2 linked regions of the Verminephrobacter eiseniae EF01-2 genome follow. The protein of the gene in region 2 interacts with the protein of the main gene of each other region in a pairwise test. Links are inferred from orthologs where the notes say so. Each region holds a gene or a part of one and is shown on either strand. Other genes may lie near its edges.

The links. Proteins that work in one complex are often made in the same cells at the same time.
Region 1: the proteins of VEIS_RS17490 (region 2) and VEIS_RS08465 interact in binary tests that used the Escherichia coli proteins (3 or more experiments, as listed by UniProt). The link is inferred for Verminephrobacter eiseniae EF01-2 from one-to-one orthologs.

What each region holds. Positions count from the first base shown.
Region 1 is NC_008786.1:1,936,981-1,941,484, forward strand. Bases 472-3,296 are described here. They hold VEIS_RS08465 (P-II family nitrogen regulator), read left to right. Parts: upstream 472-1,627; coding sequence 1,628-1,966; downstream 1,967-3,296. Other genes in these bases: VEIS_RS08460 (NAD+ synthase), read left to right, coding at 472-1,304; VEIS_RS08470 (LOG family protein), read right to left, coding at 1,998-2,591; VEIS_RS08475 (diacylglycerol kinase), read right to left, coding at 2,584-3,030; VEIS_RS08480 (RDD family protein), read right to left, coding at 3,035-3,296. Outside these bases: more of VEIS_RS08460, read left to right, coding at 1-471; more of VEIS_RS08480, read right to left, coding at 3,297-3,574; VEIS_RS08485 (DUF3106 domain-containing protein), read right to left, coding at 3,602-4,498. UniProt on the Escherichia coli protein: P-II indirectly controls the transcription of the glutamine synthetase gene (glnA). P-II prevents NR-II-catalyzed conversion of NR-I to NR-I-phosphate, the transcriptional activator of GlnA. When P-II is uridylylated to P-II-UMP, these events are reversed.
Region 2 is NC_008786.1:3,992,669-3,997,513, forward strand. Bases 703-3,868 are described here. They hold VEIS_RS17490 ([protein-PII] uridylyltransferase), read left to right. Parts: upstream 703-1,072; coding sequence 1,073-3,664; downstream 3,665-3,868. Other genes in these bases: map (type I methionyl aminopeptidase), read left to right, coding at 703-973; def (peptide deformylase), read right to left, coding at 3,683-3,868. Also shown: more of map, read left to right, coding at 158-702; more of def, read right to left, coding at 3,869-4,243; VEIS_RS17505 (molybdopterin-dependent oxidoreductase), read right to left, coding at 4,480-4,845.

The DNA of each region.
Region 1 (4,504 bases), 2.1 Mb from region 2 along the record:
AGCGCGAGTTGCCCAACTACCAGGTGTTCGACGAGCGCCGCTATTTCGTGGCCGGCCACAAGCCCTGCGTGTTCGACATGGGCGGCCTGCGCGTGGGCTTGCTGATCTGCGAAGACGCCTGGTTTGCTGCGCCGGCGCGCGATTGCGCGCTGGCGGGCGCCCAGTTGCTGGCGGTCATCAATGCGTCGCCGTTCCATCTGGGCAAGGGCGCCGAGCGCGAGCAGATCATGCGCGAGCGGGTGCTCGAAACCGGGCTGCCGCTGGTCTATGCCCACTTGGTCGGCGGCCAGGACGAGGTGGTGTTCGAAGGCCGCTCGTTTGCGCTCGATGCCGATGGCTCGGTGGCCGGGCGGGCGCCGGGGTTTGAGGAAAAACTGGTGTATGCGCACATCCATCCATCGTCGAGCGCTATCAGAATAGAGGCAGACATCGCCCCTGAGCGCAGCCTGGAGGCCGACCTGTGGGACGCGCTGGTGCTGGGCGTGCGCGACTATGTGGGCAAGAACGGCTTTGCCGGCGCGCTGCTCGGGCTGTCGGGCGGCATCGACTCTGCGCTGGTGCTGGCCATTGCCGTCGATGCGCTGGGCGCCGACAAGCTGCGCACGGTGATGATGCCCTCGCCCTACACCGCCGATATCAGCCTGATCGACGCCCGCGAGCTGGCCCGCCGGCTGGGCGTGCGCCATGACGAGATCTCGATCACGCCGCAATGGGAGGCTTTCAAAGCCGCGCTGGCCCCGGCTTTTGCCGGCCTGCCCGAGGACACGACCGAAGAAAACCTGCAGGCGCGCATCCGGGGCACGCTGCTGATGGCGCTGTCCAACAAGTTCGGCGCCCTGGTGCTGACCACGGGCAACAAGAGCGAGATGTCCACCGGCTACTGCACCTTGTATGGCGACATGGCGGGCGGCTTTGCCGTGATCAAGGATGTGGCCAAGACCCGGGTCTTCGATCTGGCCCGCTGGCGCAACGCCAACGATCCCTATGGCAGCGGCGCCAACCCGATCCCGCAGCGCATCATCGCCCGGCCCCCGAGCGCCGAACTGCGCCCCGACCAGACAGACCAGGACAGCCTGCCGCCCTATGAGGTGCTCGACGCGATCATGTCGCGCTACATGGAAAACGACGAGCCCATCGAATCCATCATCGCCAGCGGCTTTGCCCGCGCCGATGTGGAGCGCGTGACCCGGCTCATCAAGTTCAACGAATACAAGCGCCGCCAGGCCCCGGTGGGAATTCGCGTCACGCGCCGCAGCTTCGGCAAGGACTGGCGTTACCCGATCACCAGCCGGTTCAGGGCCTGAGCGCTTCCTGCTCCGGCGGCTCGGCGTTCTTGCTTTTCTGCTTTGCGCCATGCGGACGAGCACCGAACGGCAGGCCGAAAGAATGGTGGCTGGCAGCCCCACGGCCGGGCGAGCGCCGCAGGGGGATCGACGGCGTGGCGCCGGCAGTGCAAGCGTGGTGCGGCGCGGCGGTGGAATCGGCGCCTTGCCGTTTTGCTGCTTCCCGTCACCGCGCCGGCCAGGCTGAAAGTCGAACGAAATCAATCAGTTAGCGCCTGATGCCAGGCTGCCCTCATCTGTTAGTCTCAGCGCACATCGAAATCCGCCCCTCCAGGAGACCCCGCATGAAAATGATCACTGCCGTCATCAAACCGTTCAAGCTCGAAGAAGTCCGCCACGCGCTGGCCGAATGCGGCGCGACCGGCCTGACGGTGACCGAGGTCAAGGGTTTTGGCCGCCAAAAGGGCCACACCGAGCTGTACCGGGGGGCCGAGTACGTGGTGGACTTTCTGCCCAAGGTGAAGGTCGAAGTGGTCGTCAAGGCCGACGATGTCGAGCGCTGCGTCGATGCCATCGTCAACGTGGCGCGCACCGGCAAGATCGGCGACGGCAAGATTTTCGTGACGGCTGTCGAGCGCGTGGTGCGCATCCGCACCGGCGATCTCGACGACGCAGCGGTGTGAGGGGGCCGCTGGCAGGGCGCCGCTCGGCGCGTCAAATCACGCTGCGCAGTGGCATCGGGGCCTGGCCGGGGCCCGCCCGCTGCATCAGTTGGCACAGCAGTTCCTGCGCATCGGTGGCGACCTGCAGCAAATCCATCTGCCAGGCCCCCATGAAGCCGCTGGCCACGCTGGCTTGCAAAAAGCCCAGCAAGCCATCGTAGTAGCCGGCCACATTCAGCAGGCCCAGCGGCTTGCCGTGGTAGCCAAGCTGGCGCCAGGTCCAGGCCTCGAACAGTTCTTCCAAGGTGCCAATGCCGCCGGGCAGGGCGACAAAGGCAGCGCTGCGCTCGGCCATCATGGCCTTGCGCTCGTGCATGGTATGCACGATGTGCAGTTCATCGCACAGGCGGTTGGCCTGCTCTTTGTCCACCAGCGCCTGCGGGATCACGCCCACCACGCGCGCGCCGGCCAGCCGCGCGGCCTCGGCCACCACGCCCATCGAGCCGCCGCGCCCGCCGCCGTACACCAGTTGGCCGCCGTGGGCGCCAATCCAGCGCCCCACCGCCTGCGCGGCCAGCGCAAAGGCCGGGTTCTCGCCGGGACGCGAGCCGCAGTACACGCAGACAGAAAAAGCCGGTTCAGCCATGGAAAAACCTCTGCCAGGCCGCCGCCGCCCAAATGCCCATGCACAGCAGCAGCGCCAGCAACACCGCCGCACTGCCCAGGTCTTTGGCGCGCTTGGACAGCACATGCGCCTCTGGCCCGATGCGGTCGATGGCGCTCTCGATGCCGGTGTTGAGCAGTTCCACGATCAGCACCAGCACGACCGCGCCCGCCAGCAGGGCCACCTCGCCCCAGTTGCGGCCGAGCCAGAGCGACAACGGCAGCATGACGATGGCGGCGATGGCCTCCTGGCGAAAGGCCCGCTCGTTCCAGCCGGCCCGCAGGCCGTCGATCGAATAGCCCGCAGCATGCCAGATGCGGCGCAGGCCCGTGCGGGCCTTTTGCGGGTTGTTCGGCGCATCGTTCGGCGCATCGTCTTGCCGCTTGGCCGGGGCCGCCGGGAGGGGAGATGGGTTGGGCATGGCGCTATTTTGGGGGCCTGTCGACATGCACCAGCCGGGTGCCTGCCAGCGCGTCATGCCAGAACTGCCGCTGAGGATGAAAACGGCTCAGCAGCGCCCAGAGCGCCACCCATCCCGAGACGATGACGGCCGCCGCGCCCGCCGACAGCGAAAACGGCGCCATGGCGGCCAGCGGCGGCAGGAACCAGAGCCAGCAAAGCAGATAGCGCAGCAGCGCGCGCGCCTCGGTGACGGCCCGCCCGGTCTTGTCCACCACGCGCAGATGCCAGGTCTTTTGCGCCAGGGTCTGGCCCCGGGCCCAGAACCAGGTGAAATAAATGCCGGCCACGAGGCAGACAAAGGCTTGCAATGCGTGGCGGTTGTCCAGCGCATTGCGGGTCTGGCTCAGGGTGCCAAACAGGTAGCCCGCGATGAAGACCACGGCGAACATCAGCAGACCCTCATACAGCCAGCAGGCCATGCGGCGCCACAGGGCGGGTGCGGCGCCGGGCGCGCCGGCCTGCGCGGGGTGGGCGGTGCGGGCGGCGGGTGGAGCGGCAGACATTCGGGCGACTGGGGAGCGACTGGGGAGCTACTGGGGATACCGCCCCGGGCGGTCGGGGTTTTCGGCCGAGGCCGAACCACCCAGCGGTGGCAGCGCAGTCGGCACGGCCACGGGAACGGCCACGGGCGTCGTCTCCACCCCGGTGGACGCGGCGCCGGGCAGCAGCGGGTACTGCGCGGCATGGCCGGCGGCGGGCAGCGCCATTGGCGTCACCGGCGCAGCGACACGGGGCGAATGGTCGATGACGGGCGGAATCTTGGGCGCATTCGGCCGGCCGGGATGGGCTTGCAGCGCAGCCGGCACCTGGGCCAGTTTCTTGGGCGAGACCGGGCGCAGGGCCGTCGCGGCGCCCCGGGGCTTGGGATCGGCCCGGGCGGCCAGTGCGCGCCGCTGTTCATCGGACAGGGCTTGGTAGGCCTCCCACTGCGCGCGTTTGTCCGCGCGCGCCAAGCCGGTGGTGACGGCATAGTTCAGCCGGGCCTGGCTGCGCTGCTGGGCGCTCAGGTTGGCCCAGGCGGTGATGCGTTCGAGGAACTTGCGCTGCTCCTCCTGCGACAAATGCGGGTAATTGGCCGCCAGCGTCAGCCAGCGGCGCTTTTGTGCCTGGCTGATCAGCGACCAGCGCTCGGCCAGCGGATACAGCGCCAATTTTTGCGCTGTGTCCAGCGTTTCCCAGCCCGGGCCCGGCTGGGCCTGGGCCGGCGGCACGGCGCCGCCGGCCGGCGGGGTGCGGGCCTTGTTCGGGCCGGCCACGGCGGCTTCGGCGCCGGCAGGCAGCGGCGTTCCGGGCGCCATGTGCATCTGCTCCCCCACCTGGGCGCCCAGCGCCGTCAGCAGGCCCAAGAGCGCCAAAGCCAGCACGAAGGCTGGCTGGAGCAACGAGACTGGCAGGGCGGGGTTGGCGCCAGGAGGGCGTGGATGCATGCAGTC
Region 2 (4,845 bases):
GGGGCCGCAAGCAGGGTGGTCAGAGCGCGGCATTTTACCGGCGGGTGCCGCGCCCCGGCGTTCGGGCCGTCGGGCCATTGGGCCGTAGGCGGGCGCCGGCGGTGTCCATCGAAGTGCCGGCGCGGACAGGAACGGGATGGCTATGGATAATCGCGCCATGAGCATCACCATCAAAAGCGCACAGGACATTGCCGGCATGCGCCTGGCGTGTCGCCTGGCTTCCGAAGTGCTGGACTCGATTGCTGCGCATATACAGCCGGGCATCACCACCCGCGACATCGACCGGATCGGGGCCGAGTGCATGGCCCGGCAGGGCACGGTATCGGCCACCGTCGGCTACCAGCCGCCCGGCTATCCGCCCTACCCGGCGTCGCTGTGCACCTCGGTCAACCATGTGGTCTGCCATGGCATCCCGAACGACAAGCCGCTGAAAAAGGGCGACATCGTCAATGTCGACGTGACCGTCATCACCCCCGAGGGCTGGTATGGCGACAGCAGCCGCATGTACCTGATCGGCGAGGCCTCGATCGCCGCCCGGCGCCTGTGCGCCCTCACCTACGACGCGATGTGGCACGGCATCGTGCAGGTGCGGCCCGGCGCCCATCTGGGCGATGTGGGGCATGCGATACAGCAGTTCGCCGAAAGCCAGGGCTGCTCCGTCGTGCGCGAGTTCTGCGGCCACGGCATCGGCAGAAAGTTCCATGAAGAGCCTCAGGTGCTGCACTACGGCCGCCCCGGCACGCTGGCCGAGCTCAGGCCCGGCATGGTCTTCACCATCGAGCCCATGATCAACGCCGGGCGCCGCGAGGTCAAAGAATTCGGCAACGACGGCTGGACCATCGTGACCAAAGACCACAGCCTGTCGGCACAGTGGGAGCACACCGTGCTGGTCACGCCCACCGGGTATGAGGTGTTGACCCTGTCGGCAGGCTCGCCGCCATTGCCGAACTTCGTCGCGGCCACTGCGACCTGAGCGCAGTCTATGGCCTCGGCCCGAGCGCAACGACACGACGCCGGTGCGGCACCCAGGCAACCCCGAGCCGACACACCGGAGCGCATGCGCACCACGACCATGACCGAACTGCCTGCCCTGCGCGCCGCCTATCGCCACGACAAAGCCACGCTGCTGGCCGCGCTGCAGGCCACCGGCGCATCCGCGCGCGGTATCCGCGTCTTGCTGCGCAAGCTGTCCACGCTGGCCGGCAAGCTGCTGCAAACGCTGTGGCAGCGCGCCCGCTTGCCCGACGACATGGCCTTGGTGGCGGTGGGCGGCTTCGGGCGCGAGCAACTTTTCCCCTACTCCGACGTCGATGTCCTGCTGCTGCTGCCCGAGGCCCTGGCGCCCGAGACCGGCAACGCATTGCGCGCGCAGATCGAGGGCTTCATCGGCAGTTGCTGGGACGCGGGGCTGGAGATCGGATCGAGCGTGCGCACGGTGGCCGAATGCCTGGCCGAGAGCGCCGGCGACGTCACCGTGCAGACCTCGCTGCTCGAAGCGCGCCTGCTGTGCGGCAGCGCGGCGCTGTTCGGCCAATTCCAGCGGCAGTACCGCGCGCAGCTCAACCCCGAAGCCTTCGTGCTGGCCAAGACGCTGGAGATGCGCCAGCGCCACACCAAGTACGAAAACACCCCCTACGCGCTGGAGCCCAATTGCAAGGAATCCCCGGGCGGGCTGCGCGACCTGCAAATGATCCTGTGGGTGGCGCAGGCCGCCGGCCTGGGCAGCGGCTGGAAGGAATTGGCCGCCAACGGCATGGCGACCGCGCTGGAACTGCGCCAGATCGAACGCAATGAGGCGCTGCTGTGCCTGATCCGCGCGCGCCTGCACGCCGCCGCAGGCCGGCGCGAAGACCGTCTGGTGTTCGACCTGCAAACGGCAGTGGCCGAGTCGTTCGGCTACCGCTCGCAAGCCCCCGACGGCTCGCGCCTGCCGATGCGCGCCAGCGAAACCCTGATGCGCCGCTACTACTGGGCGGCCAAGGCGGTGTCGCAGTTGAGCCAGATCCTGCTGCTGAACATTGAAGAATCTCTGGCCCCGTCAACCCACGAACCGCGCGCCATCAACGCCCGCTTTTTCGAGAAGGCCGGCCTCATCGAAGTGGCCAGCGACGACCTGTACAGCCGCGACCCGCACGCCATCCTGGAGACCTTTTTGCTCTACCAGACCACGCTCGGGCTCAAGGACCTGTCGGCCCGCACGCTGCGCGCGCTCTACAACGCCCGCAGCGTGATGGACAGCGCCTTCCGGCGCGACCCGGTCAACCGCGCGACCTTCATGCGCATCCTGCAACAGCCCTCGGGCATCACGCACGCGATGCGGCTGATGAACCAGACCTCGGTGCTCGGGCGCTACCTGTGGCCGTTTCGCCGCATCGTGGGGCAGATGCAGCACGACCTGTTCCATGTGTACACGGTAGACCAGCATATCCTGATGGTGCTGCGCAACATGCGCCGCTTCTTCATGGCCGAGCATGCGCACGAATACCCCTTTTGCTCGCAACTGGCCGGCGGCTGGGACCAGCCCTGGGTCCTGTACATCGCCGCCCTGTACCACGACATCGGCAAGGGCCGCGGCGGCGACCATTCGCGCATCGGGGCGCAAGAAGTGCAGCGCTTTTGCCGCCAGCACGGCGTGGCCCGCGCGCAGGCCCGGCTGATCGAATTCCTGGTGCGCGAGCACCTGACGATGAGCACCGTGGCACAAAAACAAGACCTGAGCGACCCGGACGTGATCGCCGCCTTTGCGCGCCAAGTCGGCAACGAGCGCAACCTCACGGCCATGTACCTGCTGACCGTGGCCGACATCCGCGGCACCAGCCCCAAGGTCTGGAACGCCTGGAAGGGCAAACTGCTGGAAGACCTGTACCGCGCCACACTGCGCGTCCTGGGCGGGCGGGCGCCCGACGCCGCCGCCGAGATCGAGGCCCGCAAGCGCCAGGCGCTGGTCCAACTGGCGCTCAGCGCCCTGCCGTTCGAGGCGCACAAAGCATTGTGGGCAACGCTGGACGTGAGCTACTTCATGCGCCACGACGCCGCCGACATTGCCTGGCATACGCGCCACCTGTCGCGCCAGGTAGGCACGGCCAAGCCCGTGGTGCGCTCGCGCCAGTCGCTGGCCGGCGACGGGCTGCAAGTGATGGTCTACGCCGCCGACCAGACCGACCTGTTCGCGCGCATCTGCGGCTACTTCGACCGCGCGGGCTTCAGCATCCTCGACGCGCGGGTGCACACCGCCCACAACGGCTATGCGCTCGACACCTTCCAGGTCGTGGCCTCGTCGCAGCCGGGGCATTACCGCGAACTCACGCACATGGTCGAAAGCGACCTCAGGCATGTGCTCGAAGAAGACGGCCCGCTGCCCGAGCCTGCCCGCAGGCGGGTATCGCGCCGGGTCCAGAGCTTTCCGGTCGCGCCGCGCGTGAGCCTGCGGCCGGACGAAAAAGCGCAGCGCTGGCTGCTCGCGATATCGGCCAGCGACCGCGCCGGCCTGCTCTACTTGGTGGCGCGCATCCTGGCCAGACACCATCTGAGCGTGCAACTGGCCAAAATCAGCACGCTGGGCGAGCGCGTCGAAGACAGCTTCCTGATACAAGGCCCCGAGCTACAGAACAACGCCCGCCAAATCCAGATCGAGACCGAGCTGCTGCGCGAATTGTCTGCATGAGCGCTGCCCGGCCAGCCCTCAGCCATCCAGCGCCTCCACGCCATCGTCTTCGGCGGCCCGGGTGTCCGGAAACAGGACCTGCGTGAAGCCAAACTGCCTGAAATCCCGCACCCGCATCGGGTACAGCTTGCCAACGAGGTGATCGCATTCATGCTGCACCACGCGGGCATGAAAACCATCGACCGAGCGATCGATCGGATGGCCATACGGATCGACACCCGTGTAACGGATGCGCGACCAACGCGGCACCATGCCACGCAAACCGGGCACGGAAAGACAGCCCTCCCAGTCCTCTTTCTCGTCTTGGCCCAAGGGCGTGATCACCGGGTTCAGCAGCACGGTGAGCGGCACCGGTGGCCGGCCCGGGTAGCGCGGGTTGTGCTCGCCGGAGCCAAAGACCACGAGCTGCAAATCCACGCCGATCTGCGGCGCCGCAAGCCCGGCGCCATTGGCGTCATGCATGGTGTCGAGCATGTCACGCACCAGGCCATGCAGGGCCTCGGTGTCAAACCCGGTCACCGGCCGGGCAATGCGCAGCAAGCGGGGGTCGCCCATTTTCAGGATGCGGTGGATGGTCATGGGACAAAAAATCTCCACAAAGATGCATGCCGGCCGGCAGCCGCCGATGGCAGCCGATGGCCGCCGATGACAACCAAGGGCAGCATAACCGCTGCGCAGCGCCATGGAATCCGCGCCTCGTTCCTCGATAGCTCCGTCGGTAGAGCGCCGGACTGTTCATCCGTAGGTCCCTGGTTCGAGCCCGGGTCGAGGGGCCAGTCCCAGTCCCCCGCCACGAAAAAAGCCTGCCTGTGCATTCAGGCGTGCCCGGCAAAATTTTCGATCGACACCAGGCAGGTATGGGCAGCGCAACCTTGGCCGAAGTGCGAACTGCCCTTGTCGATCGTGAGCACGTTCGGGTTGCCCGACAGGTCCAGCGCGTTGCTGCCCTCGTCCTGCGGGTCGTACCAGGAGCCGGTGGGCAGCATCAGCACGCCGGGGCGCACGGTGTCCGTCAGCCATGCGCTCGCCAGGCACTGGCCGCGCGCATTCCAGAGCCGCACGGTGGCGCCGTCGACGATGCCGCGCAGCGCTGCGTCGCGGGGGTGGATGCGCACCTGCTCGCGACCATGCCGCTTGGCCGCCATGCTGGCGGGCGCATCGTCGAGCTGGCTGTGCAGCTT